Chelatococcus sp. YT9: one gene and its partner. The protein of the gene in region 2 interacts with the protein of the main gene of each other region in a pairwise test. Links are inferred from orthologs where the notes say so. Each region holds a gene or a part of one and is shown on either strand. Other genes may lie near its edges. The genes, in order: sfsA and KIO76_RS08520.

Region 1 (14,540 bases), 880 kb from region 2 along the record:
TTCGCCCCGGCTGTTCGATGCCGGCGGCTTGCTAAGCCGGCATCGTGTCAGGAGTGGATTGACGCGCATGTCTGCACGACATTTCTCTACGAGGGACTTCGAGCTTCAGTTGGCCGGATACGGCCTGACAACGGCAACCATCCTTTACCGCATGCCGGATCATCAGGACCTGCTGCAGACTTTCATCTGGCAGCACTATGATCTCGCTCCCCATTTCCCCGAGCTCCGGCATTTTCTTGATTTCTGGCGTAGCAAACTGGACGGGCCGCTGCATTCCGTCACGGTGGCCCATGCCCGCCTGCTGAAGCCGGCGGAGATTCGCACGATCGACGGAGAGTTCACTTTTCACTGAACGCTAGTGGCGAGCCGGACGTCTCTCTGAGCGAACGCTGCCGTGAATGCGGTGCGGAAATGCATGAATCGGGGGAGACCGAGCATTTCCGCCATCGCGAAAGGGCGGAAGGGCCCTCACGCGTTGAGAAGAAGCCGGCTCGCGGTGGTTATCACATGGACGCCAGACGCCACTTGTGCGGCAGATGCGACTTGGCCAAACGCTCCGCGTAGGCTAGGAAGTCTCCCGCGTTCGCATTGGTGGCCCCTTCTCAGTGTCTTCATCGACCAGCACATCAGCCATATTGCTCGAACTGGCGGCACGCCCCCACGAACGCCTCACTATAGGCGAGTTGCTGGATGCCCTGCGCCAGCAGGCGTTCGCAGCGCTGATCCTCGTGCTGGGTCTGCCAAACTGCCTGCCGATGCCTCCGCCGATCCCGCTGCTCTTCGGCTTCCTCCTGCTGTTCGTGGCCATCCAGATGGTGGTCGGACGCAGCAGCCCCTGGCTACCGAAGCGAGTTCTCAGCCGCTCCATGGCGCGGGCAGATTTCGCGCGCGCTGTAGGGCGGGCATTGCCGACGATGCGCAAGCTGGAGCATTGGTCCCGGCCCAGGCTCACCTTTTTCGGCACACCCATCGGCATCCGCCTCGTCGGCGCGGTCGTGCTCGTCATATCGCTGGCGCTTCTCGTCGCTGCGCCGATCATAGGCCAGATTCCACTTGGGCTGGCGGCCTGCCTGGTCGGGCTCGGCCTCGTGGAACGGGACGGTCTCCTGGTGATCGGCGGCACTGCAGTGGGTGCCATAGGACTCAGCCTCAGCCTAGGCTTCGTCGTTGCCATCGTCAGCGGTGTTACGGCCCTGATTTAGAGCCTTGTGCCACCTTCTTGATCAGGGCCGGCTGATGCTCCTGAAGCGCGCCGGGGTGCGCGAGGAGTTCATCGATGTCCTCCGCGGCCACGGGCTTCGAGAAGAGGTAGCCCTGCAATTCATGGCAGCCCAGCGCGCGGAGGAATTCCAGCTGCTCCTGGGTCTCCACGCCCTCCGCCGTCACCGTCAGGCCGAGCGCTCGGCCGAGATGGACAATCGAATGGATGAGAATGGCAGACTCGCCAGTCGTCTCGGCAGCTTCGAGGAACGAGCGATCGATCTTGATCTTGTCGAAAGCGAAGCGCCGCAGATAGATCAAGCTTGAATAGCCCGTACCGAAATCGTCGAGCGCCAGGCGCACGCCATGGGCACGCAGCTCGATCATAGCTTCTTCGGCCGCATCCGCGTCCTCGACCACGACGCCTTCCGTAAGCTCCAGCTCGATGCGCGTCGGATCGATGCCGCTCTCCGTGATAATGCGCATGACGTTCGAGACGAAATCGCGATGGCGGAATTGTATCGCGGACACGTTGACTGCGATGCGAACGCCCGGCCACCGCTTCGCATCCGCGCAGGCGCGCCGAAGAACCCACTCGCCGAGAGCGATGATGAGGCCTCTCTCCTCGGCTATGGCGATGAATTTCTCCGGCGCGATCAGGCCGTGCTCGCGATGCGGCCAGCGCACGAGAGCCTCGACAGCAACGATCCCGTAGTTATTGATCTCGACCTGGGGTTGATAGTGCAGAACGAGCTCATCGTTCTCGATCGCTTTACGCAGGTCGTCCTCCACGACCTTGCGCAGGCGCAGCGCCTCGTCCATCTGACGCTCGACGAAGCTGAAACGATTACGGCCACTGTTTTTGGCCTGGTAGAGCGCGGTATCGGCGAGCCTTAGAAGCGTGTCCCGATCCGTGCTGTTTTGCGGGCTGAGAACGATGCCGATGGACATGCCGACGGAGACGAGCGCATCGCCCATCTCGATGGACTTATTGACCGCCTCAAGGATACGGCGGCAAAGCGCCTCCGCGTCGTGATGGGCGGTGACGCCGGTCTGGATGATTGCGAATTCGTCGCCACCTAGCCTGGCCAGGGTGTCCGCGCCGCGCAGCAGATTCGAGAGCCGCTGGGCGATGACGCGGATCACATTGTCGCCGACCGCATGGCCATAGATGTCGTTGACGTCCTTGAAGCGATCGATGTCAAGGAACAGAACGGCGAGGCCTTCCCCGGAGCGGTGGCTCCGCGCCAGTTCCTGTTCGAGCCGCATGCTGAAGGAGAGACGATTGGGCAAGCCAGACAAGGTGTCCTGCCCAGCGAGGCGCCGTGACAGATCCTGCATGCGGATCTCGTTATAGGCCATCCGCCGAGCGATGAGCCAGACAGCGGCAAGCGCGAAGAGGGCGACGACGCTGGCCACCGCCATGATGAGGGCAAGCCTTGGCCAGACGGTGCGGCTCGGCAATGGCGGCTGCCAGGCCAGGGACATGCTGTCGCCAAGGGATGCCTTGATGGGCAGAGCCTCATGCCCGGGCGGGGGCTGGCGGGTCAGCGTGACCGGCGCGCTGCCTGCTGCTCGCCCGATCGCTTCGATGTCACGAACTGTATAGCGGTAAATGATGACCGCGGTCTGGCCGGCTGCTCCGGCAGCCGCAAGGGCCGGTTCACGTCCATCCTTGGCGACGAGGAGATACACGGCGCCATCGTGATACACGAAGTGGTCGACCGCCTGGCCCGGTGTCGGCGGATTGGCGAGAAAGAAGTTGACCAGAGCTTTCAGGCTTTCATGTCCGCCCCGGCTGTCAGAAGGCGCGGCAGAGCCCGCGACAGCAACAGGACGGATGGACCGCGAACCGTCGGTCATCACCAGCGCCTCAAATACGCCGGGTTGTGCGGATCTCTCACCCCCTGTCACGTCAGAGAGGAGACCTGCGCGTGATACTTCGGATGAATTGAGATCAACTGTCGCCAATATCGTATCGAGCCGCTGCTCGACATTCTTCTTATGAGCCGTCAAGACCTCGGCGAGCCGGTGTCGATGTTCGGCGGCCGACCATTCATCGATACTGTTGCTCATATGGACGAGGGCAAGCAGCATCCCCGCTATAACCGCAACAACGATCAGCGCGATTGGCCACAGAAGACGACCAATCAAGGCCGCAGGCCGGGCGATGCGGAAGCCGGAGAACAGCAAAGCGGCGATGGTCCTCGCAATCGAAATGACAGGCTAGCCCGCGTCTAACAAAGCACAGTGCATATTTCACAGATTGGATTGACGAGTCGTTGCTTCTGCGAACCGATTGCGAATTCTTATCAATGAGAGAGCGGGGTCAATCCATTTTCATGGTTAACAGCCTCATATTAGGGCCATTCCCCGCAAGCTCGCGTGGCCATTTCGGCCAACAATGATGTGATCGTGGACTTCGATGCCTAAAGATTTTGCAATGGCGATAATATCCTGCGTCATGCGGATGTCCGCGGTCGACGGTGTTGGATCCCCGGAGGGGTGGTTGTGGACCAGAATAAGCGCGCTCGCTGCGAGTTCGATGGCGCGTTTAACCACCTCGCGCGGATAGACCGGCGTGTGATCGACCGTGCCCGATTGCTGCAGTTCGTCGGCGATCAGGGAGTTCCGCCTATCGAGGAACAGGATACGAAAATGTTCCTTGTCGGCGAACGCCATCGCCGTGCGGCAATAGTCGAGCACCGCGCTCCAGGATGACAATACCGGACGCTGGGCTATCTCGCCTTTGGTGAGCCGGCGTGCGGCGGCTTCGATGATCTTGAGGTCGGTCACGACGCTCTCACCCACGCCGTTCACCTCGACGAGCCGGGGTGGAGGCGCGGCCAGCACCTCCGCGAAGCTGCCGAAGCGCCTGAGAAGCTGCTTTGCGATCGGCTTCACATCCCGACGCGGGATTGAGCGGAAGAGCACGAGCTCCAGCAGTTCGTAGTCTGCAAGCCCGACATCCCCGGCTTCACGGAAACGCTTGCGCAACCGCTCGCGGTGATTGGCGTAATGCGGGGCAATGTCTTCCACCGCATGCGACGTGGATGCTTCTTTGGCGCGATCGGTGCTCTCACCCGCTCTGGTCCGATCCATCACCTTCGCCTCACGTGGCATTGGCGAAAGGAGGACAATGCAGACCGGCGGGCGAAAGCGTGAAGATCTCGACCCCCGTCTCTGTGACGCCAACGGTATGCTCGAATTGCGCGGACAAGGAGCGGTCGCGCGTCACGGCCGTCCAGCCGTCGGAAAGCACCTTCACCTGCGGGCGCCCCAGGTTGATCATGGGCTCGATGGTGAAGATCATGCCCGGCTCGAGGGCCACTCCCTCGCCGGGGCGGCCGAAATGCAGGATGCTTGGCTGTTCGTGGAATTCAAGACCGATCCCATGGCCGCAGAAATCCCGGACCACCGAGCAGCGTTCTGATTCGGCGAATTCCTGAATGGCAGCGCCGATATCCCCCGTCGTGGCTCCTGGCCGTACCACGCCGATCCCGCGCATCAGGGATTCATATGTGATCTCGATGAGCCGCAAGGCGCGGCGCGGGACTTCACCGACGGTGTACATGCGGCTGGAGTCCCCATGCCAGCCATCACGGATAAAGGTGACATCGATGTTGATGATATCGCCTTCGCGCAATGGCTTGTCGTTAGGCTGACCATGGCAGACCACGTGATTAAGAGACGTGCAGCAGGAGTGCCGATAGCCGCGGTACATGAGCTGGGCGGGGAGGGCGTCGTGCGCCATACCGAAATCGAAGACCAGCTTGTCGATGGCCTCGGTCGTGGTGCCGGGATTGACGTGGGCGGCCAGCATATCGAGGCATTCGGCGGCAATACGGCCGACCCGGTGCATGCCTTGGAAAGCCTCGCGGCCATAGATCTTGATACCGTTGCCGCGGCGGCTCACAAGAGCATCGCTGAGCTCGATCATCACGCTTACCCCGAAGAAGCCGTGTTCAGAAAAGCCGATTGCAGCACGGAAGGCGCCATTCCGGCGAGGGTCATGCGGCCTCCTGCTTACGCAGCAGGCGGCGTACCGATGATCCCCCGCGCCAACTCTAGTCCATGCCGAGATCACCGCAAGGGGCGAAGGAGTGGACGCCCGCTGGCGTATCGATCGCGGGCGGTGTAAGTATCCCCACCATGACGCTCGTGAATGCCGGCTCCTATGATAGCGAGCCATTTGGAACCTTTGCCCCGACGAATCCGCTGCGGTCCATCATTGCCATGACCCGCGCGATGCCTGACGTCTGGCTTCCGAAGCGGACCGCGCTTGCCCTGCGCAATATCGCGTTGCGCAGTATGGATGGACGCCCCGTGGACGTCGAGACGCTCGGCGTGCGCATGCGTCTCTTCCCGTACAACAACATCTGCGAGAAGCGCATTCTCTTCACGCCGCAATATTTCGACGTGAAGGAGCGGGAAATCCTCGCGAGCCGCCTGAAAGGCGATTGCACCTTCATCGATATCGGCGCGAACGTAGGCGCTTATAGCCTTTTCGTCGCCGCGCAGGCCGGCCCGCGTGCCCGCATTCTCGCCATCGAACCACAGCCCGACATATTCGAACGGCTCGTCGCGAACATCCGCTTCAATCCGTTCGGCACCATCAAGGCCATCGCCTGCGCGCTGGCCGATAAGTCCGGCGAGTTGACCCTGTTTCTCGACTACGAGAACCGGGGTGAATCGAGCGTCAAGATCGTCGGTTCAGAAAACACTACGGCGATCCGCGTGCCGGCCAAGACCCTGCTCGAGCTTCTGCGCGAGGAGGGCTTCGAGCATTTGGACGCGGCCAAGCTGGACGTGGAGGGCGCCGAGGATCTCATCATGGAACCGTTCCTGGATCAGGCGCCGGCTTCGCTGTTTCCCAAGCTCCTGATCATCGAAGACGGGGAGGGGCGCTGGCATACGGATTTACCGAAGCGCCTCATTTCGAAAGGATACCGCTTCGTGATGCGAACGCGCCTCAATCTGATCTTCGAAAGATGAAGATTTGAGCGAGGACGGCTATCGGAGAGATGCCGCCCACGCGTGAGATCGGCGTGCCTCAGATCTTCGGCTGCGGCTGGTTCTGGTATTTCTTTGAGTCGCGGGCGAGCTCAAGACATTCCTGCAGCTCGACATAGCTCGGGGTGCCATCGGAGCGGGTTTCCGAGAGGCAGCTGTCGACGCTTCCGGTCGAGAAGGTCTTCCATTCCTTTTCAATCGCCGCATGAGCGCTTTTTTCATCGTTCATGCATTGATTAAAGGTCGTCTTGGACTGTGCGCCGAATTCCGCGGCCGCACGGCAGCTGGGCGCGGTGTCGAGCGTGGGCACGGGGCCTTCGGCGGCGAGAATGAGGTGTGCGCCAATGGCCAGGGCAGTCAACGGGAATGGCATATCAACCCTCAGAAGTGTGGTGAAGCCTGGGACCGGCCTCAGGCGCTGCTTAATCTTGGCGCAAGGTGCCTGATGCGTGTGTCAATAACAACAAAGATTATGATTTTAGGTAACCGGCATCTGCCGTGCTTATGGAAAGCCCTTCACCCGATAATCGGGACAAGTCGATCGGCCGCGATCATCTCAGTGTTCAACCGGCAGGTGATGGCATAGGCCTCGACACCGCGCGATCTGGCGTGGTCAAACGCCGCCGCATAGGTCGGGTCAATGTCGCGGGCAAGGGTGAAGCGCTCGGCCTCCATCTGGATCACAAACAGCATGACAGCGCGGTACCCGTCCTCGGCCATGTCGCCGAGTTCGTGGAGATGCTTCGTTCCGCGCGCGGTGACACAATCCGGGAATTCCGCGAAGCCGGGCTGGCGCATCATATGGACGTTCTTCACCTCCACATAGCAGGCGGGACGGTCGTCATCCTCCAGAAGAATGTCGACGCGGCTCGCGCGACCGTATTTCACTTCCCGGCGCAGGCGCGCATAGCCGGCAAGCGGCGGAATGACGCCGGCGGCGATCGCCTCGGTGGCAAGGCTGTTCGGCAGCGACGTGTTGATGCCGACCAATTGCGGGCCTGCTCCAAAGTCCGCCTCGACCATCTCCCAGGAGTGGCGTAGCTTTCGGGCCGGATTGGGCGAAAGCGACAGCCAGACTCGGTTGCCGGGCGTCACGAGGCCCAGCATGGCCCCCGGATTGGCGCAATGGGCTGTGATGGTGCTTCCATCGGTCAATTGCACGTCGGACAGAAAGCGCTTGTATCGCGTGATCAGGCGACCTTCGATCAAAGGTGAGGGAAATTGCATCAAAGGCCTCGCGGGAGAACGAAGGACAGCTGGGGTTATCAGCGTCCGTTTCCGTTCTCAAGGCCGCCTTGCCACCGCTGCTTTGCCACGCTGAAGCTTGCACTCTTGAGAGAGGCCGGTCCAGAGAGTAGATCAACGCGAGCGCAGGGCTATCGTCGGCCCTCGGTGGGCAAGGAGAGTGAACATGAGCGAGGCGGCTGCGGTTGAGATGAACGTGGTGACGGCTGCTCTTCTTGTGATCGGCGACGAGATTCTCTCAGGCCGTACCAAGGACAAGAATATCGGCTATATCGCTGAATATCTCACGGCGATCGGGATCGATCTCACCGAGGTTCGTATCGTCGCCGATGACGAAGCTGCGATCATTGACGCACTGAATGCCCTGAGAAGCCGCTACACCTACGTGTTCACCACCGGCGGCATCGGCCCGACGCATGACGATATTACCGCTGACAGCGTCGCCAAGGCCTTCGGTGTGCCGATCCATGAAGACCCGCGCGCCATTGCCTGTCTGCTGGAGCGTATCAAGCCGGAGGACCTCAATGAGGCGCGCCGCCGCATGGCGCGGATCCCGGAAGGCGCGGAACTCGTCGCAAATCCGGTTTCCAAGGCCCCGGGCTTCTGGATCGGCAACGTCATCGTGATGGCCGGCGTACCCGCGATCATGCAAGCGATGCTCGACAGTGTGGCCCCGAAACTCGCCACGGGCCGCGTGATGCTATCCGAGACCATTCGCGCCGAATGCAAAGAAGGCGATGTGGCCGGGCCGTTGCGCGAGATCGCCGAGCGCTACCCCGATGTGATCATCGGTAGCTATCCCTTCAACGACGAAACCGGCTTCAAGACCAATCTGGTGCTGCGTTCCCGCGAGGCATCGCGGCTCGCCATCGCCGCGGAGGCCGTGCGCCATATGCTGACGTCCCTCGATGTTGTGCGCCCCTGAGACGGCTCGGCCTGATACAACGAGCCCTGAATTCATCATGCGCACAGCGCTTCGGCCAAGGCCGTTTCGCCAAGACGAAAGTGAACGAAAGATAGTGTAATGGTAGGATCTTCAGAAAAAGCCTTCCCCGTGTCGTGGGATCAATTCCACCGGGATGCGCGCGCCCTGGCGTGGCGTCTACACGCCTTCGGGCCATTCGACGCCATGGTCTGCATTACAAGGGGGGGCCTCGTCCCTGCAGCCGTCGTTGCGCGCGAATTGGAGATCCGCCTGATCGAGACGATTTGTGCGGCGAGCTATCACGACTACAAGAACCAAGGCGACCTGAAGATCCTCAAGGACGTCTCACCCAGCATCAAGGCACTTGGCGGCGGCACAGGCAAAGGGGTCCTCGTCATCGACGATCTGGTCGACACCGGGAAGACCGCGCGCATGGTCCGCGAAGTTTTGCCGGAGGCCCATTTCGCTGCGGTCTATGCAAAACCTCAAGGCCGTCCGGCTGTCGACACCTTTATCACCGAAGTCTCACAGGACACCTGGATCTATCTGCCCTGGGACATGGGACTTACTTTCCAGCCGCCAATCCGCGGTGGCGCAGCGGGTTGAGTCCGTTAGGAGAACAGGACAAACAACGCGGCGATCAGGAGCCACTGCAGGACGCAGGCATTGCGGTAGAGGGCGAGCGCGCGGCGGATGTCCGCGGGACCTGCGTCCGCACGGCCGTCGCCCATCCAATGGTCATGGACGACATGGCCATGGTAGGTACGAGGGCCCGCGAGCCTGAGTCCAAGCGCCGCCGCCATCGCAGCCTCCGGCCAGCCGGCATTCGGCGAACGGTGGCGCGGCGCATCGCGCTTCATCGCCTGAAAGATGCCTTGCCGCGCGACATGAGGCGTTATCCAGGTCGCGGCGATGAGGAGGCAGCCAGCGAGCCGCGAGGCTGGGAGATTGACAAGGTCATCGAGGCGCGCCGAGGCCCAGCCGAAGGCATCGTGCCGCGGTGTGCGGTGGCCGATCATGCTGTCGGCGGTGTTGATCGCCTTGTAGAGGGCCATGCCTGGGAGGCCCGCGATGACGAGCCACATGCCGGGGGCCACGACGCCGTCCGCGTAGTTCTCGGCGAGGCTTTCGATCGCGGCGCGGGCAACGCCCTGTTCATCGAGGCTCTCCGGATCCCGGCCGACGATTTTCGAGACAGCCTCCCGGCCGCCTCGCAGCCCGCCTTTCTCCAGCCCATCCGCGACAGCGCGGACATGGGTGAAAAGACTGTGCTGGGCGAGCCCGGTGGAGGCGATGATGGCGAGGATGATGAGACCCGGCAGCACCAGTATCAGCGGCAGGTGATAAAGGATGCTCTCGATAAACCAGGCGATGCCCCCAACGATGGAAAGGAGCAGGACGAGCGCCACGATCCCCCAGCGCCGCCGCGTCGCAGGGGCGTGCTTTTCCTTGTTGAGGTGCCTGTCGAGCCATGCGATCAGCCTTCCCATCCATGTCACCGGGTGGCCGATGACGCGGTACAGGCGCTGCGGATAGCCGATCAGCGCCTCAAGGGCGAGCGCCACGGCGGCGATGATAAGGGTCGTTTGCAGGTCCATGGTGGAAGAAGGCGATAACATGTCTGGATACGCAGGAATATCGCCCGTGCTCCACGGTGGCGATCTCGGCGCCGCAAGCCGGACTTTTCCCCAGGCACGTCAACCCTGGGTCGATCTTTCGACGGGTATCAATCCGGTATCCTACCCCATTCCGGCACTTCCCCCTGCGGTCTGGACGCGTTTGCCCGAACCAGCCGAACTGGACGCGCTTGAGAAAGCGGCCGTCGTCGCCTATCGCGCGACGGCCGGAACGCATGTGGTCGCCGGGCCGGGAAGCCAGGCGCTGATCCAGCGTATTCCGTGGCTTCTTTCCCCGCGCCGCGTCGCGGTGCTGGGGCCGACCTATGGTGGACATGCGCCCGCCTGGACGGCGGCCGGCCACAGTGTCGAGATCGTGTCCTCACTGGCGCACCATCGCGACGCGGCTGTTGTCGTTCTGACCAACCCGAATAATCCCGACGGGCGCAGTCTCTCGGCCGAGACGCTCGCCGAAGTGGAAGCGCAACTTGGCCCGACGGGGCTGCTTGTGATCGACGAAGCCTTTGCGGACGTGATGCCGGATGTCAGCTTCGCCGATCGGCTCGCGGGCCGTCGGCGCGCGCTCGTCCTTCGGTCTTTCGGCAAATTTTTTGGCCTTGCCGGCGTGCGGCTTGGCTTCGCGCTGACAAGTGACGACGACCTCGCGCGGCGGCTGCGCGATCACCTCGGCGCCTGGCCGGTTTCCGGCGCAGCCATCGCGATTGGACAGACGGCACTTGCTGATACGAACTGGCATGTGGCCATGAGAGCCGCGCTCGCGGCGGCGACCCGACGCCTCGACGATCTGCTCGGCAGGGCGGGGCTTGCGGTAGTCGGTGGCACGACGCTCTTCCGTCTTGTGAGGAACGATGCGGCGGAGCAGTGGTATCGGATGCTCGGGGAGAGCGGCATTATCGTCCGGCGTTTTCCCGAGGAGCCGCTTCATCTCCGCTTCGGGCTTCCTGGCACAGAACCTGAATGGGCACGCCTTGCCGCGGCACTGGATAGTTGTGCGTGAGGCTTGTCACGATCAGTCCTGCGCTTGCTCTATGGGCGCGCGCCGGATAACCCTTCATGGGTGAGCAAGAGCTCGGCGGACGTGGCGAAATCGGTAGACGCAGCAGACTTAAAATCTGCCTCCTGTATAGGAGTACGGGTTCGAGTCCCGTCGTCCGCACCACCATTGATCGGATATCACCTTTCTGAAGAATTTGGGTGTGGTGTACCGCCGATCGTCCAGGAGGTCGGGCCCGCTCAGGCCGGGGCTTCGGCGCGTTTGCGAATGCCCCGGTGAATCGCCAAGTAGTCGCCAAGCGTGCCAGTATATTCATGATGGCCCATGTGCGAGACCTTCGCGGTGAGATCACACCAGATTTCACCGCCGCATTCGTTGATCCAACGGTCACAGAATGCGAAATCTTCGCCGATGAACAGCCCCGTCTCATCGATACGCGTCGTGAAGAGATCATAGAACCTGTTCACCGCATAAGGGAATTCATCAGCATCGCCGGCCCGGTATTCGGTGTGCTGATACTTCTTCACCATCGTTTCCAGCACATCGCGTCGCAGCAGCATCAAGCCCGTTCCGATGCGTTTGACGCGCGCGAAGTTGTTGCGCACATCCTTTGGTGGGACCGCGCCAGTCATGACGCCCGGGTCCTCGAAGACCACGTTCCAGTTCACCGCGGCTTCGTGGAAAGCGTTGAGGTCTCGGGGCTGCACGGCACGCGTGGGTAGGTTCCGATAGCTCTTGGCAACATAGGGCGCTGCAACAAAAGGTACCTCGCAGCGTAGCATGTTCAGGATCGTCCTTGCCTCGAACTTCATATCTGAATCGACGAAGAGGAGGTGCGTCGCGTCCTTGTTTGCCAGAAACTCACTGACGATCATGTTGCGCGCGTGATGAACAAGTGCACATCCGCGCATGAAAAAGACACTCGCGGCGGCCTTCCGGTCCCGCAATTGCATGACAGTATCCATGATGGATAGCGATGTATCGGTATAAATACGACGATCGTACGCTGGCACAGCGATAAAGAGGCTTGTCCGCTTCATGGAAAACCCGGTGAGTTGACCACCATCGCAGCCTCGAGTTCTGCGATTTTCAGCCCATCTAACATTGGTGCCGGTGGATACTCAAATACTTCCCCACGCGCCGTCGGCGCTTTTCCAGACATATAATCCGGATTTATGCAGTCGACCGACTTTGCCTTTCCGGCGCGAGTGGCTGCGGTGGACGCATGCGTGGACCCGAGGCCTCGTGCACTATTGGCATTCCATGAAGCGACAATAGGACGGCTGATGAGAAGACCGGCAATCGAAGCCAAGAGGGCGACTGGCCTGCCGAGACGATCCGCGGCCGAATAGAGGCGGAGCACTGCAAAGGCATCCGGTCCCTCCTGCAAGTGTTCTGCAAAATTCCCCGCACCTGCGCACGTCCCGGCCCGCGTCGTTCTTGATCCTGGATGAGGAGATTAGCCGTCAGCCGTTTCGTCTCTGTCATGCTCCGAGAGGAAGTCGAGAAGATGGTGCGTAAATACCTCGGGTTGTTCGACATTAGCAATATGGGCGGCGTTTTCGATAATCATCAGGCGCGCATTTGGTATCGCTTGCGCGATGATTTCTGCACCAGCTACCGGCGTGGTTGGATCCTGGCGTCCGACCATGACCAGTGTAGGAGCGGTGATCATGGGAAGTCGATCGGTAAGATCGAGTGCCATTAACGCGTGGCAGCAGCCGATGAAACCATTTGGCTGCGTGGCGCGGATCATGCCGCGCACCCAATCCATCCCCGCGGGATTGGCAAGCCGAAAAGCCTCAGTGAACCAGCGCTGTATGGTAGGTTCGACGAGGGGCTCCATGCCATCTGCGCCGCTCGCGGCATCGATCCGGCCCTGCCACATCGGGCGGTGCGCGTCACTGTAGGCGCTGAGCGTATCGGCCAGCACAAGGCTTTCGATGTATTCGGGATGGGCGATAGCCAGTTGCTGCCCGATCATACCGCCCATCGACAAGCCGACAAAGTGGGTGCGTCTGATGCCGAGTGCGTCCAGAAGCCCGCGAATATCCTCAGCGAGCGCGGCGATATCAGGCGTACTGGGGGGCATCGATGATCCACCGTGGCCTCGTATATCGTAGCGCAATACCCGAAAATTCCGAACAAGCGCCGCCATTTGAGGCTGCCACATCTCTAGATGAGCGGCGAGGGAGTGACTGAGCGTAACGACGGGCGCTGCTTCCGGCCCTTCGATACGCACATTGACACGAAGATCTGCAACTTGAATGTGCATGGCGAATAGTCCGTCCGCTTCTTCATTCGTGAGGGTCGGAAGAATTGTATGGAAGATCTTCCATCTTCGAAAGGAGGCGCGATGGTGGCGTGGGTGCTTGAATATTCATACAACGAGCGGCCTTTAGCCGTGAAGATCCCCCGCACTTGCCAATATTCGAGCAGATCAACGCGTGTTGACGCCATCCGGCTGCTCTCAATAAGGTTGAGCTGCGGGCGCCTCGCAGGTTCTCCATTCTACTGAAGCACCGCGGGTATCCCTTGAAGCGCGATCCTGCGCATATCAGCACAAAAAAAGCCTGTCCCGGATAACCGGAACAGGCTTTTGCAGGAAGCACTCTACCTCTTCATGATCTGAACGCTATAAATTCTAGCGCGAGATCTGACGAATTCCGATAAACGGAATGAATGTCGTCGTTTACGCCTTGGCGGCGGCCTTCTTGCGTGGAGCGGCCTTGCGCTTTGCAGGGGCGGCGGCCTTGACTTCCGCAGCAGGTTCCGCCGCCGCAGCTTTTGCCTTGCGCCCGGATGACTTGGCTGCTGGAGCGGGTTCAGGAGACTTGCGGCGCTGCTGACCAAGACCCATGGTCTTGGCGAGTTCCGAACGGGCCGCCGCGTAGTTAGGAGCAACCATCGGATAGTCGGCGGGGAGACCCCACTTCTGACGATACTCCTCGGGCGTCATGTCGTAACGCGTACGCAGGTGACGCTTGAGCGATTTAAACTTCTTCCCGTCCTCCAGGCAGACGATGAAATCTGCTGTGACCGACTTCTTGATCGGAACAGCAGGCTGAGGCTTGGAAACCGGCTCTTCCGTCGGCGCTCCGAGGCGCTGCAGTGCAGTATGGATATTGGAGATCAAGCCGGGAAGCTCGCCGACAGCTACACTGTTGTTGGCGACATAAGCCGCGACAATTTCTGCCGCGAGTTCGACGGATGCGACGCGATCCGCAGTTTCAGAAGATGTTGTCATGGGAACCTCTCGCGTACGAGTAATCACTTTCGATTTTTGATCGCTTATTCGATTATTTCAACCTAATCAACTATGGATGTGGCGAAAAATGGTCGAAGGCATGATAAAAATATGCGATGCACTAAGCTGCAAGTGCTCATCATGCACCATCATTCCCTTTTCTTGGCATCCATCCTGTTTTCGAAGGTTGCCCTTATGGCTCCGCCTGCAACTGCTTTTCGGGTATCCTACTTGAGAAGTTGCATTGCGAAAAGGCAGTTCTCTCACATAGCCGGCTCT
Region 2 (14,466 bases):
TCCATTGTGTGGAGAAGCCGTAGACAATACTCGTCCAGGCGAAGATCAGGAGATACTCACCATAGGTCACAGGGCCTGCCATCCGCGAGAAGATGGCGAGGGCGACCAGATTGCCGACCGCCGACAGAACGCGCGCGGCAAGGAAAAGCAGCATGTGACCTTGCTTCGTTGGGTGACACGACCGGACCGGGCAGCCCGCCCCGCATCCTATCCAATGTCTCGCGCGCCCTTACAAGCCACCGACTGTCAGGGAATGTGATGAAAGTCCTGCAAATCCTCCATACCGACGAGATTGGCGGCATTCAGACCCTGGCTCACATGATCGAGCAGGGGCTGGTCCAGCACGGCGTTGAGGTTGAAACCGCGATCATGTTCCCGCGCCCGTTCATGCCTGCAAAGGATAAGCTCGTGGCGGCGATCGCCATGGCACGCCGCATCATGGCGGGCGGCTGCGACGCGCTCATCGCCTATCAGGCTACGGCGTCTATCCTCGTGGGCACGGCGGGGCGGCTTGGTGGCTTTAAAAACAGGATTGTCCATCAGACGGCCATCCCCGGGGAAACCGCACCCTTCGTGCGGTGGCTGGACCGTTTCGTCGGCACCACCGGCGGGTATACCGCCAACATTGCCAATTCCGTTTTCACACAGAACGAATTCTCCCATTACCCCGTCACCTATCGTCGCGATCTCCGATTGATCGAACACGGTCTCGATGCGCCGCAGTCTCACTTGACCATGGCGGAGGCGCGCCAACGGTTCAATCTGCCGGCGACCGGCAAGCTCATTCTCAATGTCGGACGCCTCGTCGACCAGAAGAATCAGGACGTCCTCGTTAAGGCCCTGCCCGCCTTGCCGGCGGCATCGCTGGTGATCGCGGGAGATGGTCCGAAGCGCACTCACATCGAGGCGTTGGCCCGCGAATTCGGCGTTCACGAGCGATTGATCCTGCTCGGCAATGTCTCCCCGAGCGATGTGCCGGACCTGTTCGCGGCAGCGGACGTCTTCGCCTTTCCGTCCGTCTGGGAAACCTTCGGGCTTGCCGCCGTGGAGGCCGCGATGGTTGGGTTGCCCTCGGTGGTTGCGGATCTCGATGTGCTGCGCGAGGTGCTCGCGACCGGCGAAATAGCCCCCATTCGCTTTGCCAATCCTCATGATGTCAAGCGCTGGAAGGATGCGCTCGCGCAGATGCTGCGCAATCCTCCCCCGCCTGCGGTGCGGCGCGAAGCTGCGCGCGCCGTAACCGCGAAATACGCGCGCGAGCGCATGGTCGATTCCTATCTTGACCTCCTGCAGGTCGCGCACTGACCATGTCCTTGCTCGCCGCTTGGGCGGCATGGCTTCGCCGCATCGCCTGCATGAGCAGCCTGATGCTGGTTCTGTCGCCGGCATCGGCCAGCACGCCCGCGCCGCCGGACCAGACAACGCCGGCCTTCCGGCGCGGTACCAATGTCACCTGGTTCGCCTTCCCCGCCACGATCGCGCGCGCCGGGCACTTGGCCTATACAGCCTCGCCCTACGCCACGCCCGATAGGGCCGAGCCCCCCCGCCTCCGCGCGCTGGGCTTTGACCACGTGCGGATGCCGATCGATTTCGGCCCGCTGCTCGAAGCCGACCAGCCCGGGCGCGAGGGACTGCTTAGTGACATTATTGGGACCGTGCGTAGCCATCAGGCGGCAGGCCTCGGTGTCATCGCAACCCTGATGGCCCCCGGCCTGAACGGGGCGTTGCCCGAAGCCTTTCTCGATGGAGTCAACGGCCGGCAGTTCCGGCGCTATCAGGCGCTAGCCGGCCAAGTTGCGAGCCGGCTCGACAAGCTTCCTCCGCATCCGCCCGTGGCTCTTGAGTTGCTGAACGAGCCGCAACAGGCATGCCGTGCCGAAAGCGGAACCGACTGGACCGCGCACCAGCAAGTCCTTGTCCACGGCCTGCGCAAAGGCAACATCAGGCTGCCCCTCCTGCTGACGGGGGGTTGCTGGTCGACGATCAAAGGCCTTGTCATGCTCGACGGCAGCCTTTTCAAGGACAGGCGAAATCTCGTCAGCGCGCACTTCTATGACCCGTTCGTCTTCACCCATCAGGGCTCGACCTGGACATTGCCCTTCCTCGCTGAGATACGCGGCGTCCCCTATCCAGCCGCAAACGGGCGTCTTGATGAAACCCTCGCCCGAACGAATGCCGCCTTCGCCGTGTCATCCCGTTGGCCATCCGCGGAGCGCGACAAAGAGCGCCAGGCAGCCGAGGAGGCGATCCGCTGGTATTTCACCTCTGCGCCCGGCCGGGCCGCGATCGACGAGGCCTTCACGCCCCTGAAGGAATGGCAGCAGCGCAACGACATCGATCCGGCGCAGATCGTCGTCACGGAATTCGGCGCGATGCGGCCGGCCGGAGCATTGGTCAGCGATGATGCATCACGGGCGCGCTGGCTCAGCGACGTTTCGGCAGCTATTGCGCGCAACGGCTGGGGTTGGACGCTCTGGCTTCTGAGCAGCCCGCCGTTTGGGCTGGAGGGGCCACAGGGCACCCTATGCCCGGCGGCCGAACTGGCACAAGCGATCGGCCTCACCATTCCTGCATCCTGCCGGCCTGTGCCAAAGCGATGAGAATTTCCAGGGAATCCAGCACCGGGACAGACGAGCCGCCCAACGGAAGGAGAAACGCCGAACGGGGCAGATCCCGTTAATATTTTGTTATATCAGTGATTTTTTACAGCCAATTACCTCATGTCGCTGATTGCTCAGCCGTGGCCTGCCGCTTGCGGAATAGAAGCTGTCGGTGCTCCTGATACCGCGTGAACGTCTCAAAATGAGACAAACTCTAGCCTCGGATCAGGAGAGACCAGACGAAAAGCTCCTTGCGGAGCCTGTGAGGCAACCATGGCTGTTATGAGTTCACGCTTCGAACCCTTGGGCAATCTGCGCGCCATGAACGCGGTCAGTGAACCTTTCATCGGCGAAGCCACGACCCGTTTCGATCCGTGGGCCACCCTCCAAGGCCTGCGCCGCAGGTTGCCGCTCATCGGCGCCATCGCGGTCACGACCACGGCCCTCGCTATTGGCTATGTTGCCGTAACGCCGGCGAAGTACACCGCGACCACGCAGGTGCTCATCGACACGCGCGGCTTGCGCATCCTGGACAATGACATCGCGAATCGAGCGACGACTGGCGACAACGACCTGATCGCCATGGAAAGCCAGCGGCAGGTCATCGAATCCCGCAGTGTGCTGGAAAAGGTGATCGATCGGGCAGGCCTCGAGAACGACCCGCTGTTCGGCGCGCGTCCCGCTGGCCTGCGCAGCCAGGTCATGTCGATCTTTGGCTCGGGCGAGCGCGAGGATCGCTTTTCCAAGGCGCTCAAGGCGCTGCAGAAGAGCCTGACCGTGCGCCGCGGTGATCGTTCCTTCGTTATCGACATCGGCGTCGTGACGGAAGATCCCCAGACATCCCAGCACGTCGCCAACACCGTCGCCGAGGTCTATATCGGTGAGGAACAGCGCGCCCGGGCGGAGGCCGTTGGCCGCGCCAACGCGGCCCTGGCTGCACGCCTCTCGGAACTCCGCGAGCGCGTGACTGTCGCCGAGGGTAAGGTCGAGGCCTATAAGAAGGACCACCGCATCATCGGCATCGATGGCGGCCGGGCCGATGAGCAGGACCTGCGCGGCCTCAACACGCAGTTGCTGGCGGCCCAGGCGCAGGTGGCTGAACTGCAGTCGCGCGTTGATCAGATCAAGTCCATCCAGAACAATCGCGCCATCGACGCGCTCGTCCTGCCCGAGACGCTGCAGGCCAGCAGCATCACCGCCCTCAAGGAGCAGTATGCGGCCCTCATGCGCCAGCAGGCCGAGCTCGGCCAGTCGCTGCTGCCGCAGCACCCCCAGATGAAGGCGATCGCCGCCCAGGCCGAGCAGATTCGCCAGCTCATGCGCGCCGAAATTGGCCGGGTGGCGACAGCCACCTCCGCCAACCTCGAGCGCGCCAAGGCGACAGTTGCCGACCTCGAAAAGCGAGCCGCCGCGCTCAAGAACAATGTGCTCTCCACCAACGAGACGAGCGTGCAGCTTCGGGAGCTGGAGCGTGAGGCGGATTCGTCCCGCACCGTGTATGCCTCTTACCTGCAGCGCAGCAAGGAGCTGAGCGAGCAGCAGGGCGTGGACACCAGCAACACGCGTGTCATCAGTGATGCCGTGCTGCCCCGCGACCGTAGCGGCGCTTCGCCTATCCTGATCATAGCCGCCGGCCTGCTGCTCGGCGCAGGGCTCGGCACTACGCTGGCCTGGGGCCTCGACCAGATCGACGACCGTCTACGTGAGGCCAACCAGGCGGCCGCCGCCAGTGGTCTGCCCGTCCTCGCCAGTGTTCCCGGCGCATGGCGCCACGCGCCCGCTAGCCAGTTCAACTTTCCGGCTGCGATCCGCAGTGGGCGCAGCAACCTGAAGACGATCGATCGGCTCACCGTCACGAAACCCTTTCTGCTCGGCCAGCTTGCCTTCTCGCTGGAAAGCATGCTGCCGCCCTCCGAGGCGCGCACCGTCGTGATCGTTTCTCCTGATGCCAGTGGCCTGGCCGGTGATATGCGGTCAAAGATCGTGGTCGACCTCGCCGTTACGTTCACCCAGGATGGTGAGCGCACCCTGCTCGTGGACGGTGACTCCCGTGGCCGACAGCTCTCCCAGCGCGTTCTAGCAACCGAGGCGGCGAGCGGCGAGAACGTCATCACCCCGCTGCCGGCTGGCGCCAGCCTTCGTATCCTGCCCATGGGCGCGACCGCCACCGGCCAAATGGCTCGCTCGCAGCGCGCGCTGCTCGACGATATCAGCGCCGCGGGCACTGACGCCCCGAGCCTCACCCTCATCGATGCCGCCCGACCGCAGGACGACCTCACCGTGCAGCGCTTCATCGCCTCGGCGGACATGGTCCTGGTGCTGGTTGACCAGGGTGCCACCCGCCAGCGCGCCCTGAACGAGACGCTGGCTTCGATCCGCGCCCTGCGCCCACGTTCGGTCGGCATGGTATTTGTCGAGGCTTAGACACGGCACCAATAGCGTCCCCTCCGAACGATGGACGCGCGAACCGGCGCTGGATATCGATTGGCCTCTAGCTCTCATCCAGGCTTCGCGTTATGAGCGTTGCATACGCAGCAAACAGTTTTCAGACCGTGACCATGGCTCCAGCGCAGAGCGACTTTCGCCAGTCCCTGGTGCTTCCCATCCTGCTCGCAGCGCTCTCGTTCAATTTCGCTCTGTGCTTCGTGAACACGAATGTCATGGGCGCTGGCGCCGGCATGGTCATGCTGGTCGAGGTCATGCTGGTCGGCTGCACCTTTCTCCTGGTCGCCGACCGGTCCGCCGCGCTCTATTTCGTGCTTCTCGCCATCTTCTCCTATGTCGGCGCGCTGATGCTGTTCCGCGGCGTCATCGATCCAAAGATCCTGCGCGACCTGATGATACCGGTCGTCTTCTACATCCTCGGCTTGACGCGGGGCAATCTCGCCCTTGGTGATCGGGCGGTGACATGGTCGATCCTGGTCGTACTCGGCGCGGCCTTGTTCGAATGGATGTTCCTCGACACCTTCCTCAAGTATTTCGACGTCATCGGCTATTACGTTTCGCGTGGCTCGGTCGACGCTGCAGCGACCACAGGCGAATCCGGCCTGTTCATCTCCGGCACGCGCTTCGAGGGGCGGACGCTTCTGCCATTTCTCGGCGAGCATCGGGTCTCCTCGGTCTTCCTCGAGCCGGTCTCTGTCGGCAATTTCGGAGCGGTCGCCTTCGCCTGGGTGCTGAGCCGCGACTTCCACAGGCCCCGGGCCCTTATTCCCAAGACGCTCGCCATCATGACGATCCTCGTGCTCGGTGATGCACGGTTCGGGATGTACCTGTGCGGGATTACACTGGGGCTTTATCTGGTCGCGCCCTTGGTTCGCCCTGGCATGGTGTTTGTCGCACCCTTCCTTGCCATCATCGCCCTCATCACCTACGCCGCGGTGAAGGGCAATATCGCTTGGGACAACACGATTTTCGGCCGTTTTCTGCTCGCCGGGCAGCTCATCAACACGCTCGGCCTCGGCGAAGCCATGGGCCTTGTTTACACAAGCACTGATTTCAACGACTCGGGCTATGCGTACGCCCTCTCGCAGCTCGGCGTTCTTGGCTTTGCGGGGGTCTGGGCACTTTTCGTGTTCATCCGCGTGCCGGAAGGCCAACCGCGGCGCTTCACGCTATTTGTCGCCTTCTACATCATTCTGCTTTTGTGCATCAGCGTATCCTTCGCCACCATCAAGACCGCCGCTCTCTTGTGGTTTCTCGCCGGCATCTGCGCGCGCAGCCCCGCGGCGTTGGCATGGGACATTCAAGCCGGGCGCTTCACCGACAACCTCAAAAGGAAGGCAGGGCTTCGCCCCGCGCCGGCGACCTGACGCCTAGTATATCAGGGAACTGTGACGACGAGCCGATGGAACAAGCCCATGCGGCAGGCTTCCCCTGCAATCAGCCGCGGTTGCCCGACTTGAGCAACTTTTCAGCGATGCCGTAGAGCTTCTCGCGACGTTCCATCTCTTCCCAGACATCGTCCGGAACGATGCCGGCTTCCGCCCAGAGAACGGTGAGATGGTAGAGGAGGTCGGCGCTTTCTCGAATGACTTGCGTGCGGTTGCCCTGGACGGCGTCTAGCCCCACTTCCGCCGCTTCCTCAACCAGCTTCTTCGCCATCTTGGCGACGCCCTCCTGGGCGAGCTTGACCGTGCGCGGCGCGCCCTGTCCATGACGCTTGATCGCCAGAACCGCTTCATAGAGGCGTTCGATGCAATCGTTCCCGGCCGCCAGCTGCACTTCGTTCCTATGCTTCATCGTATTTTTGCCCGCGACCTCGCTATCGCGTTCCCCCTCGCAACACCAGCCATATCACCTTCGATAGTACCTCACCGCTTTGAATCAATGTCGAATCAAAAGACACGCTTTCTAGTTGATATTCCCGACAAAAATACAACCATAGCGCATCGCTATTGACGGTTTGATGACTGTGGAATGGTCAACCCCGGGGATGGATGGAGCGGACGCCAGCTACCCCACCAGATGCCGGAAGGTCGCGACGACCTGCTCGTAAACCGGCCGTTTAAACGGCACCACGAGTTCCGGCAAGCGCGCCATCGGTTCCCAGCGCCAATCCTCGAATTCCGCTTTGTGGGCGCCACCCGCGGGCGTGCGAATGTCGATCTCACGCTCATCGCCCGTAAAGCCGAGCGCGAACCACTTCTGGGTCTGGCCGCGATAACGGCCCTTCCATGCCTTGCCGATCAGTTCGGATGGCAGGTCGTATTCGAACCATTCGGGTGCTTCAGCCAGGAGGCGCGACGAGCGAACATTCGTTTCCTCGTAAAGCTCACGGTGGGCCGCGGTCAACGGGTCCTCGCCGTCATCGATCCCGCCCTGCGGCATCTGCCAGGCGAATGACTCAGTTACCCGTTCAGGATCGTTGCTCGCCGCGCGCCGTCCGACGAAGACTTCGCCACGCGCGTTCAGCAGCATCACCCCCACACAGGGGCGGTAGGGCAAAGCGGCCTTTTCGGCGGGGCTCAGATCGGCGCCGGTTTTTGCATTCTTATCCGCCACAACGCTCTCCCTCAGGCTGATCGCCGGCAGAAACAGATCGTACCGGCCGGTGCGGAAACGCGCACGGCCCCTGCGCGGTTGCACAGGGGCCGTTCTAGAAAATCACCGGCGTACTCTTGCCGGTTGGCGGACGGGGGATCAAATTCCGGACGCTTCGGCTGCTCCAGGCGCAGCGCCATTCGCAGCATGGTATCGCGCGCCCTCGCCCGTCGAGCCGTCGCCCATCACGCTCCCGCCATTAGTTCTTGGCAGGAGCAGCACCGTCCTTCTGAGCCCCGGATGCATCCGCCTTCTTGGACTGCAGAGCCGGATTAGCCTTGCCCCGCAGAAGGTCAAAGGCAGCGATCAGCTGGTTGTCCTTCGTTGCATCCGTCGGGACATAGCTCGACGAAGCGCCGCGCTCGTCGTCGGTGTTCTTCAAGTGACCACGCAGACCCGCCTCACCCTTGCTCTCGTCCTTGCCCTTCAACTCATCCGGCACATTCGGGATGATCTCGATGTCAGGATCGATACCGCGGGCTTGAATGGAGCGGCCGGACGGCGTGTAGTAGCGGGCTGTCGTCAGGCGCAGCGCACCATTCGAGCCGAGCGGAATGATCGTCTGCACGGAGCCCTTGCCGAAGGAGCGGGTGCCGAGCACCGTGGCGCGCTTGTGGTCCTGGAGGGCGCCGGCGACGATCTCCGAGGCAGACGCCGACCCGCCATTGATGAGCACCACGACGGGCTTGCCCTTCGCCAAGTCGCCGAGCTTGGCATTGAAGCGCTGCGTCTCATCCGCATTGCGCCCACGCGTCGAGACGATCTCGCCGCGATCGAGGAAGGCGTCGGAGACGAGGATGGCCTGATCCAGCAGCCCACCCGGATTATTGCGCAGATCGATCACGTATCCCTTCAGCTTGTCCTGCGGGATATCTGCCGCGATCTTCTCGATACCATCCTTCAGGTTCTCGAACGTCTGCTCGTTGAACTGCGAGACGCGGAGATAGCCGATATCGTCCTCCTCGCGGGAACGCACCGCCTTGATGCGGATCACGTCGCGCGTCAAGGTCACGTCGAGCGGATCCTTCTGGCCGGACCGGATGACCTTCAGCTTCACGTCCGTCTTGACCGGGCCGCGCATTTTGTCCACGGCCTGGTTCAGGGTTAGGCCCTGGACCTGCTCGCCATCGATCGTCGTGATGACGTCGTTCGCCAGGATGCCGGCACGTGCGGCAGGCGTATCGTCGATCGGGCTCACCACCTTGATGAGACCGTCTTCCATCGTCACCTCGATGCCGAGGCCGCCGAACTCGCCGCGGGTCTGCACCTGCATGTCCCGATAGCTCTTGGCGTCCATATAGCTCGAATGCGGATCAAGCGAGGACAGCATGCCGCTGATGGCGGCTTCGACGACCTTGCTTTCATCCGGCTTTTCCACATAGTCCGACCGGATCTTCTCGAACACGTCGCCGAACAACGTCAACTGACGATAGGTCTCAGCGGACGCGGCAATCGCACTCGTGCTCGTCAGGAGAGGCGACTGCGTGGCGACAACGGCGGCACTCGCGCCGATCAGTGCGCCAACCATCACGAGAGTAACTTTACGCATCATCCGCGTACCTTTTCGCCTTGCGATTTCGCCCACCACGGGCTCGGATCGATCGATCCACCGTCCTTGCGGAATTCCACATAGAGGACGGGACCGTTCGATCCGCCTATAAACGCCGTTGAAAGCGGCGATGCCGTTTCACCCATGACAGCCACCGGCTCTCCCGCCAGCACGAACTGCCCGAGTGCCACGTTGATCCGTTCCATTCCGGCTAGCAATATATAGTACCCGCCACCGGCATTGATGATCAAGAGTTGTCCGAAGGAACGGAAAGGCCCGGCGAAAGCTACCCATCCATCCGCGGGCGAGGCAACCGTGGCCGCCGGACGCGTCGCGAGGGAGATACCCTTCGTCGTCCCACCAAAGCCATCTGACGCGCCAAAATCACGCAATCTTGAGCCGCTGACCGGCAGCGGCAGAAGGCCGCGCGCCTCCGCGAAGGCGATCTTGGGCGAGAGCCGCGCAGGATCCCGAAACGCTGTGCCAGCAGGGGTTTCCTGCCCGGCCTGAGCTGCCGCCGCGCGCCGCGCTGCTTCCGCCGCGCGCTGAGCGGATGCGATTTCGCTCTCCATGCGATCGATCAAATCTTTGAGGCTTTTGGCTTGAGACGACAGCGCGGCCACCCGCGAGGCCTCGCTATCCGCCGTTTTTTCGACATCCCCAAGCTGCTGCTGACGTGCCGTTACGAGCCCAGAAAGCCGCGCCCGCTCCCCCGCCAGGGTTGCAAGATCGGTCTTCAAAGCTTCGCGATCATGGGCGATGGTCTCTCGCAAACGTACGAGTTCCGAGAGATCGGACGCGAGCGCCTCCGTTTCGGCTTTCAACTCAGGCACGACCGCGCCGAGCAGGATGGAACTGCGCACAGCCTCCAGCATGTCATCGGGATGTACGAGCACGGCTGGCGGAGGCCGCCGACCCATGCGCTGCAGGGCAGCCAGCACCTCGACGATCACATCGCGGCGCCCCGCCAGGGACCGACGAATCGCCTGCTCGCTCGAATTGAGCACGGAAAGGCGCTGCTCGATCTGGCTGACGCGGGTCTCCGCCGCGGTAGCCCTCTGATTCGTCTCGATCAGCGCCGCGTTGAGCCGCGCACGATCCGCCTGCAGCGACGCAATCTCCGCGTCGAGCTTGGCCCTGGCCTCGGCACGGGCGCGCATCTCGTTCTCGATAGCCTTGAGTTCTTCCTCGCGCTGGAGCTTGTCCTCCTGTGCGCGCTGGGCCTGTTCGAGCGGGGCGTAAGGCTGAGCCGGCGCTGACGTGCCCGGCTGAGGCGCGGCGGTCTGAGCCGAAGCCTCGGCGGCGACCATCAACGCTCCCGCGGCGACCGAGGCGATTGCCAGCCGGGCTCCGAGGAATTTGCCCGTCGAGAGGCAGGACATCAAAGGCAAAGGCGAACTCTTGAAAGCGTTATAATTTCGGCAAATCTGCTGATCCGAAGGCGATCGCTCGCTTTCGCGAATCGATCATACCCGATGATACGGATGACCCGTTAGGATTGTCATAGCGCGATAAATTTGTTCGGCGACGAGGATACGCACGAGTTGGTGAGGAAGCGTGGCGGCGCCGAAGGCCATGATGGCAGCCGCCTGCTCGCGCACCCGTGTATCGAGCCCGTCAGGCCCGCCGATCACGAAATTTATGCCGTCCACGCCTTGATCACGCCAGTCTGCGCAGCGCTGTGCGAAGGCAGGGCTCGGCATGGATGCACCCGTCTCGTCGAAGGCCAGAACGACGCCATTGCCGCAGCGCGCGACAATGGCGGCCGCCTCCTCCGCCTTGCGCTCGACAGCGCGTTTTGCGCGGCTTTCAGGCAGCTCGACCATGTCGATCGCGCCGAAGCCGAGCGTCCGCGCCAGCGGCGTGGACCGTTCCAGGTAGCGCTCGACGAGGATGCGCTCCGGGCCCGCCTTGAGGCGGCCGACCGCCACCACCGTCAAGCGCATGGTTTCAGCCGTGCGCCCGCTTATTGACGGAAGCGTCCTCGCGTTCACCGGACTGGGCGCCCGGGGCCGCACGCTCACTCGGCCTATCGGCGCCCCACATCTTTTCCAGATTGTAGAAGCCCCGGACTTCCGGTCGGAAGACGTGGACGATGATATCGCCGGCGTCGATCAGGACCCAATCGCAGGTCGTCGTCCCCTCGACACGCATCGGGCCGTAGCCTGCGGTCTTGAGGGCTTCGACAACCTTCTCCGCGATCGCCCCGACATGGCGGTGCGAACGTCCGGATGTCACGATCATGGTATCAGCGATCGAGGTCTTGCCGACAAGATCGATAACGACCGTTTCCTCGGCTTTCATATCCTCGAGACAATGAACAGCGATCGCAGTTGCGTCGCCGCCATAACCACTCCCGGGAGCCTCGGCTGTAACTCCGGCTGCCGGATGGAGCGATCCATTGTTCGCTCCAAGCATGGGCAAAGGATTCAGTGCCAGTTCCTCGCTTCACATGGCGCAATTGCCACATCCCCAAAGATAGCGGCGGTTGGTCTTATCTTCAATGACAATGGGCCAGAAACCTTTCAATCCATAGCCGGCGCGGGCAAATTCGCCTGCGCGCGGAGCGCTGTGGAGGATTGCGCTGACCGCGGTCCATGCAGGAAAACCCACGCGGGAGGCGCCGCGCCCGGAAGGGCGCCCGCGGATCGCTCGGACATCCGCATGGAATGCAGAGCAACGGCCGCCGGCGCTCGGGCCGCCTTGATCGTTGCTCCCGGCCGATCAACGATGACTATCGGCATCAGGGCTGCAATGGCCCGCCAGTTCTGCCAGCGGTGAAAGGTGCCGAGGTTGTCCGCACCCATGATCCAGACGAAGCGCGTGCGCGGGCAGCGCCGCCTGAGATAGGCCAGGGTATCATAGGTGAAGCGCGTGCCGATGGCGCTTTCAAACCCGGTGATATCTATTCGCGGGTGCTCGGCGACGGCCTTCGCCGCCGCCATCCGCTCCGCCAGCGGCGGCAGCCGCGCGTTGTCCTTCAAAGGGTTGCCGGGTGTCACGATCCACCACACCCGGTCGAGGCCCAGGCGCTTCATCGCGACGAGGCTCGCCAGCCGGTGTCCCTCATGCGGCGGATTGAAGGTGCCGCCGAACAACCCAATGGCAAGGCCAGGGCCGTGCGGCGGCAGGACGGGAAAAAGCGCCTCTCGGCGCGGCTGTCCCTCGCTCAAGGCCGTGTCTGACCGCTGCCATGCACGCGATAGTTGAAGGACGTCAGTTGCTCGACTCCGACCGGTCCGCGCGCGTGCATCCGACCGGTCGCGATCCCGATCTCCGCGCCGAACCCGAACTCGCCGCCGTCGGCAAACTGTGTGGAGGCATTGTGCAGCACGATGGCCGAATCCACCTCGCGCAGGAACCGTGCCGCGGCCTCCTCGTCCGCCGTGACGATCGCGTCGGTGTGGTGAGAGCTGAACGTTTCGATATGCGCAAGGGCGCCATCAAGCCCGTCGACCACGCGTACCGCGATGATGGCGTCCAGATACTCGGTCCGCCAGTCCTCCTCATCGGCCGGCTTAACGCGGGGGTCAGTCGCCTGGGCGATCATATCGCCGCGGATCTCGCAGCCCGCATCCGCAAGTGCCGCGATAAGCGGAGCGAGATGAGTCGTCGCGCACGCCTTGTCGACGAGCAACGTCTCGGCGGACCCGCAGACGCTGGTCCGGCGCATCTTGGCGTTGAGAACGATGTCACGCGCCATGCCGAGGTCGGCTGCGGCATGCACAAAGACATGACACAGGCCTTCGAGATGGGCGAACACCGGCACCCGAGCTTCTTCCTGCACGCGCGCAACGAGGCTCTTGCCGCCGCGCGGCACGATGACATCGATAGCGCCTTCGAGCCCCGTCAGCATCAAGCCGACGGCCGCGCGATCGCGCACGGGTACGAGTTGCGCGCTATCTGACGGCAGACCAGCTTCACTCAGGCCTTTGGCGAAAGCCGCCGCTATCGCCGTAGCTGACCGCAGTCCGTCCGAGCCGGAGCGCAGGATCACGGCGTTGCCGGCCATCACGCAAAGCGCGGCCGCGTCGGCGGTAACATTAGGGCGGCTCTCGAAGATCACGCCGACTACACCGAGCGGCGTCGCAACGCGCTCGATCCTAAGGCCGTTGGGCCGCTCAAAGCTGGCCAGCACGCGGCCCACCGGGTCCGGCAGGCCGGCCACGAGACGTACGGCCTCAGCCATAGCGGCGACACGCGCCTCGTTCAGCTCCAGACGTTCGACGAAGGAAGCCGCCTGCCCGTTGGCACGCGCCTCGGCGACATCCTCGGCATTGGCGGTCAGGATCGCCGGGGTCGCCGCGAGGATGGCATCGGCCGCCCTTTCCAGCGCTGCCGCCTTGGTTGCGGCAGGCGCGAGCGCGAGCACGCGCGCAGCCGCCCTGGCCCGCCGGCCCATTTCGGCCATGAGCTGCGGTACGTCGGCAGCGCTGTCAGCCGGTGGCAATCCGGCATGCCGCGCCGCATTGCCCGCCTCGCCGAAGCTCACCACCTTGCCCATCACCGTGCCTCCGCTCAAGCCCAAGCCCGACCATCCGGACTCGCCCCGTCCAAATAACAGGAGCAAATGTCCCGGATTGGCTGGCATTCGCCCAAGCCGGACTTGCTCCGGGTTGGGCCGCTAACGCCGTTTCGCCTCCAGCCCTCCCGAACCTTGTTAGGTAAGGGATTGCGGGCCCCGGTCAAGCAGATCCTGCGTCAGAGGCGATGATCGCGATATCCGCATCGTCGCGGCCGACCAGCGCCAGATCGTCCCGGTGGATGACTGTCGCCCGGCCGGCGTAGCCGAGCACGGCCTCGATCGCGCGGCTCGATTTTCCGGCTATGCGCTGCGCCTCCTCTGCATCGTAGCCGATGAGGCCACGCCCGATCTCACGCCCGGCCTCGTCGCGGATGATCACCGCGTCGCCTCTGCGAAAAGCGCCATCCACGCGCTTCATGCCCGCCGGCAGGAGGCTTGCGCCACCGCGCAGCGCCCGGGCGGCGCCGGCGTCCACATGCACCGTGCCGCGCGGTTCCAGCGTGCCGGCGATCCAGCGCTTGCGGGCGGTGACGGGATTGGACGGAGTGAGGAACCAGGTGCAGCGGGCACCGGTCGCGATCGCCCGCAAGGGGTTCTTCACGCGGCCGTCCGCGATGACCATATGGGCGCCGGCCGCAGTTGCTATCTTTCCGGCCTCGATCTTTGTGCGCATGCCGCCGCGTGAGAATTCCGACGCCGCGCCCCCCGCCATCGCTTCGATGCTAGCCGTGATGGCCTCGACTACCGGG

What was found.
Region 1: the proteins of KIO76_RS08520 (region 2) and sfsA interact in binary tests that used the Escherichia coli proteins (3 or more experiments, as listed by UniProt). The link is inferred for Chelatococcus sp. YT9 from one-to-one orthologs.

The regions. Positions count from the first base shown.
Region 1 is NZ_JAHBRW010000001.1:2,764,514-2,779,053, forward strand. Bases 5,586-8,576 are described here. They hold sfsA (DNA/RNA nuclease SfsA), read right to left. Parts: upstream 7,441-8,576; coding sequence 6,730-7,440; downstream 5,586-6,729. Other genes in these bases: KIO76_RS12600 (FkbM family methyltransferase), read left to right, coding at 5,586-6,195; KIO76_RS12605 (hypothetical protein), read right to left, coding at 6,254-6,574; KIO76_RS12615 (competence/damage-inducible protein A), read left to right, coding at 7,625-8,383; gpt (xanthine phosphoribosyltransferase), read left to right, coding at 8,483-8,576. Also shown: KIO76_RS12575 (usg protein), read left to right, coding at 68-352; KIO76_RS12580 (exopolysaccharide biosynthesis protein), read left to right, coding at 606-1,202; KIO76_RS12585 (putative bifunctional diguanylate cyclase/phosphodiesterase), read right to left, coding at 1,186-3,393; RadC family protein, read right to left, coding at 3,556-4,302; map (type I methionyl aminopeptidase), read right to left, coding at 4,313-5,140; more of KIO76_RS12600, read left to right, coding at 5,437-5,585; more of gpt, read left to right, coding at 8,577-8,989; adenosylcobinamide-phosphate synthase CbiB, read right to left, coding at 8,995-10,002; threonine-phosphate decarboxylase CobD, read left to right, coding at 10,001-11,017; KIO76_RS12640 (hypothetical protein), read right to left, coding at 11,254-11,967; pcaD (3-oxoadipate enol-lactonase), read right to left, coding at 12,474-13,289; KIO76_RS12650 (Ros/MucR family transcriptional regulator), read right to left, coding at 13,707-14,261. UniProt on the Escherichia coli protein: Binds to DNA non-specifically. Could be a regulatory factor involved in maltose metabolism.
Region 2 is NZ_JAHBRW010000001.1:1,894,518-1,908,983, reverse strand. Bases 11,483-14,399 are described here. They hold KIO76_RS08520 (glutamate-5-semialdehyde dehydrogenase), read right to left. Parts: upstream 13,604-14,399; coding sequence 12,362-13,603; downstream 11,483-12,361. Other genes in these bases: proB (glutamate 5-kinase), read right to left, coding at 13,878-14,399; KIO76_RS08525 (nicotinate-nucleotide adenylyltransferase), read right to left, coding at 11,718-12,365; rsfS (ribosome silencing factor), read right to left, coding at 11,483-11,610. Also shown: KIO76_RS08580 (lipopolysaccharide biosynthesis protein), read right to left, coding at 1-154; KIO76_RS08575 (glycosyltransferase family 4 protein), read left to right, coding at 259-1,305; KIO76_RS08570 (glycoside hydrolase family 5 protein), read left to right, coding at 1,308-2,600; KIO76_RS08565 (GumC family protein), read left to right, coding at 2,874-5,024; KIO76_RS08560 (surface polysaccharide polymerase), read left to right, coding at 5,117-6,412; KIO76_RS08550 (RNA pyrophosphohydrolase), read right to left, coding at 7,056-7,604; KIO76_RS08545 (S41 family peptidase), read right to left, coding at 7,843-9,192; KIO76_RS08540 (murein hydrolase activator EnvC family protein), read right to left, coding at 9,192-10,574; 23S rRNA (pseudouridine(1915)-N(3))-methyltransferase RlmH, read right to left, coding at 10,659-11,138; more of rsfS, read right to left, coding at 11,143-11,482; more of proB, read right to left, coding at 14,400-14,466. UniProt on the Escherichia coli protein: Catalyzes the NADPH-dependent reduction of L-glutamate 5-phosphate into L-glutamate 5-semialdehyde and phosphate. The product spontaneously undergoes cyclization to form 1-pyrroline-5-carboxylate.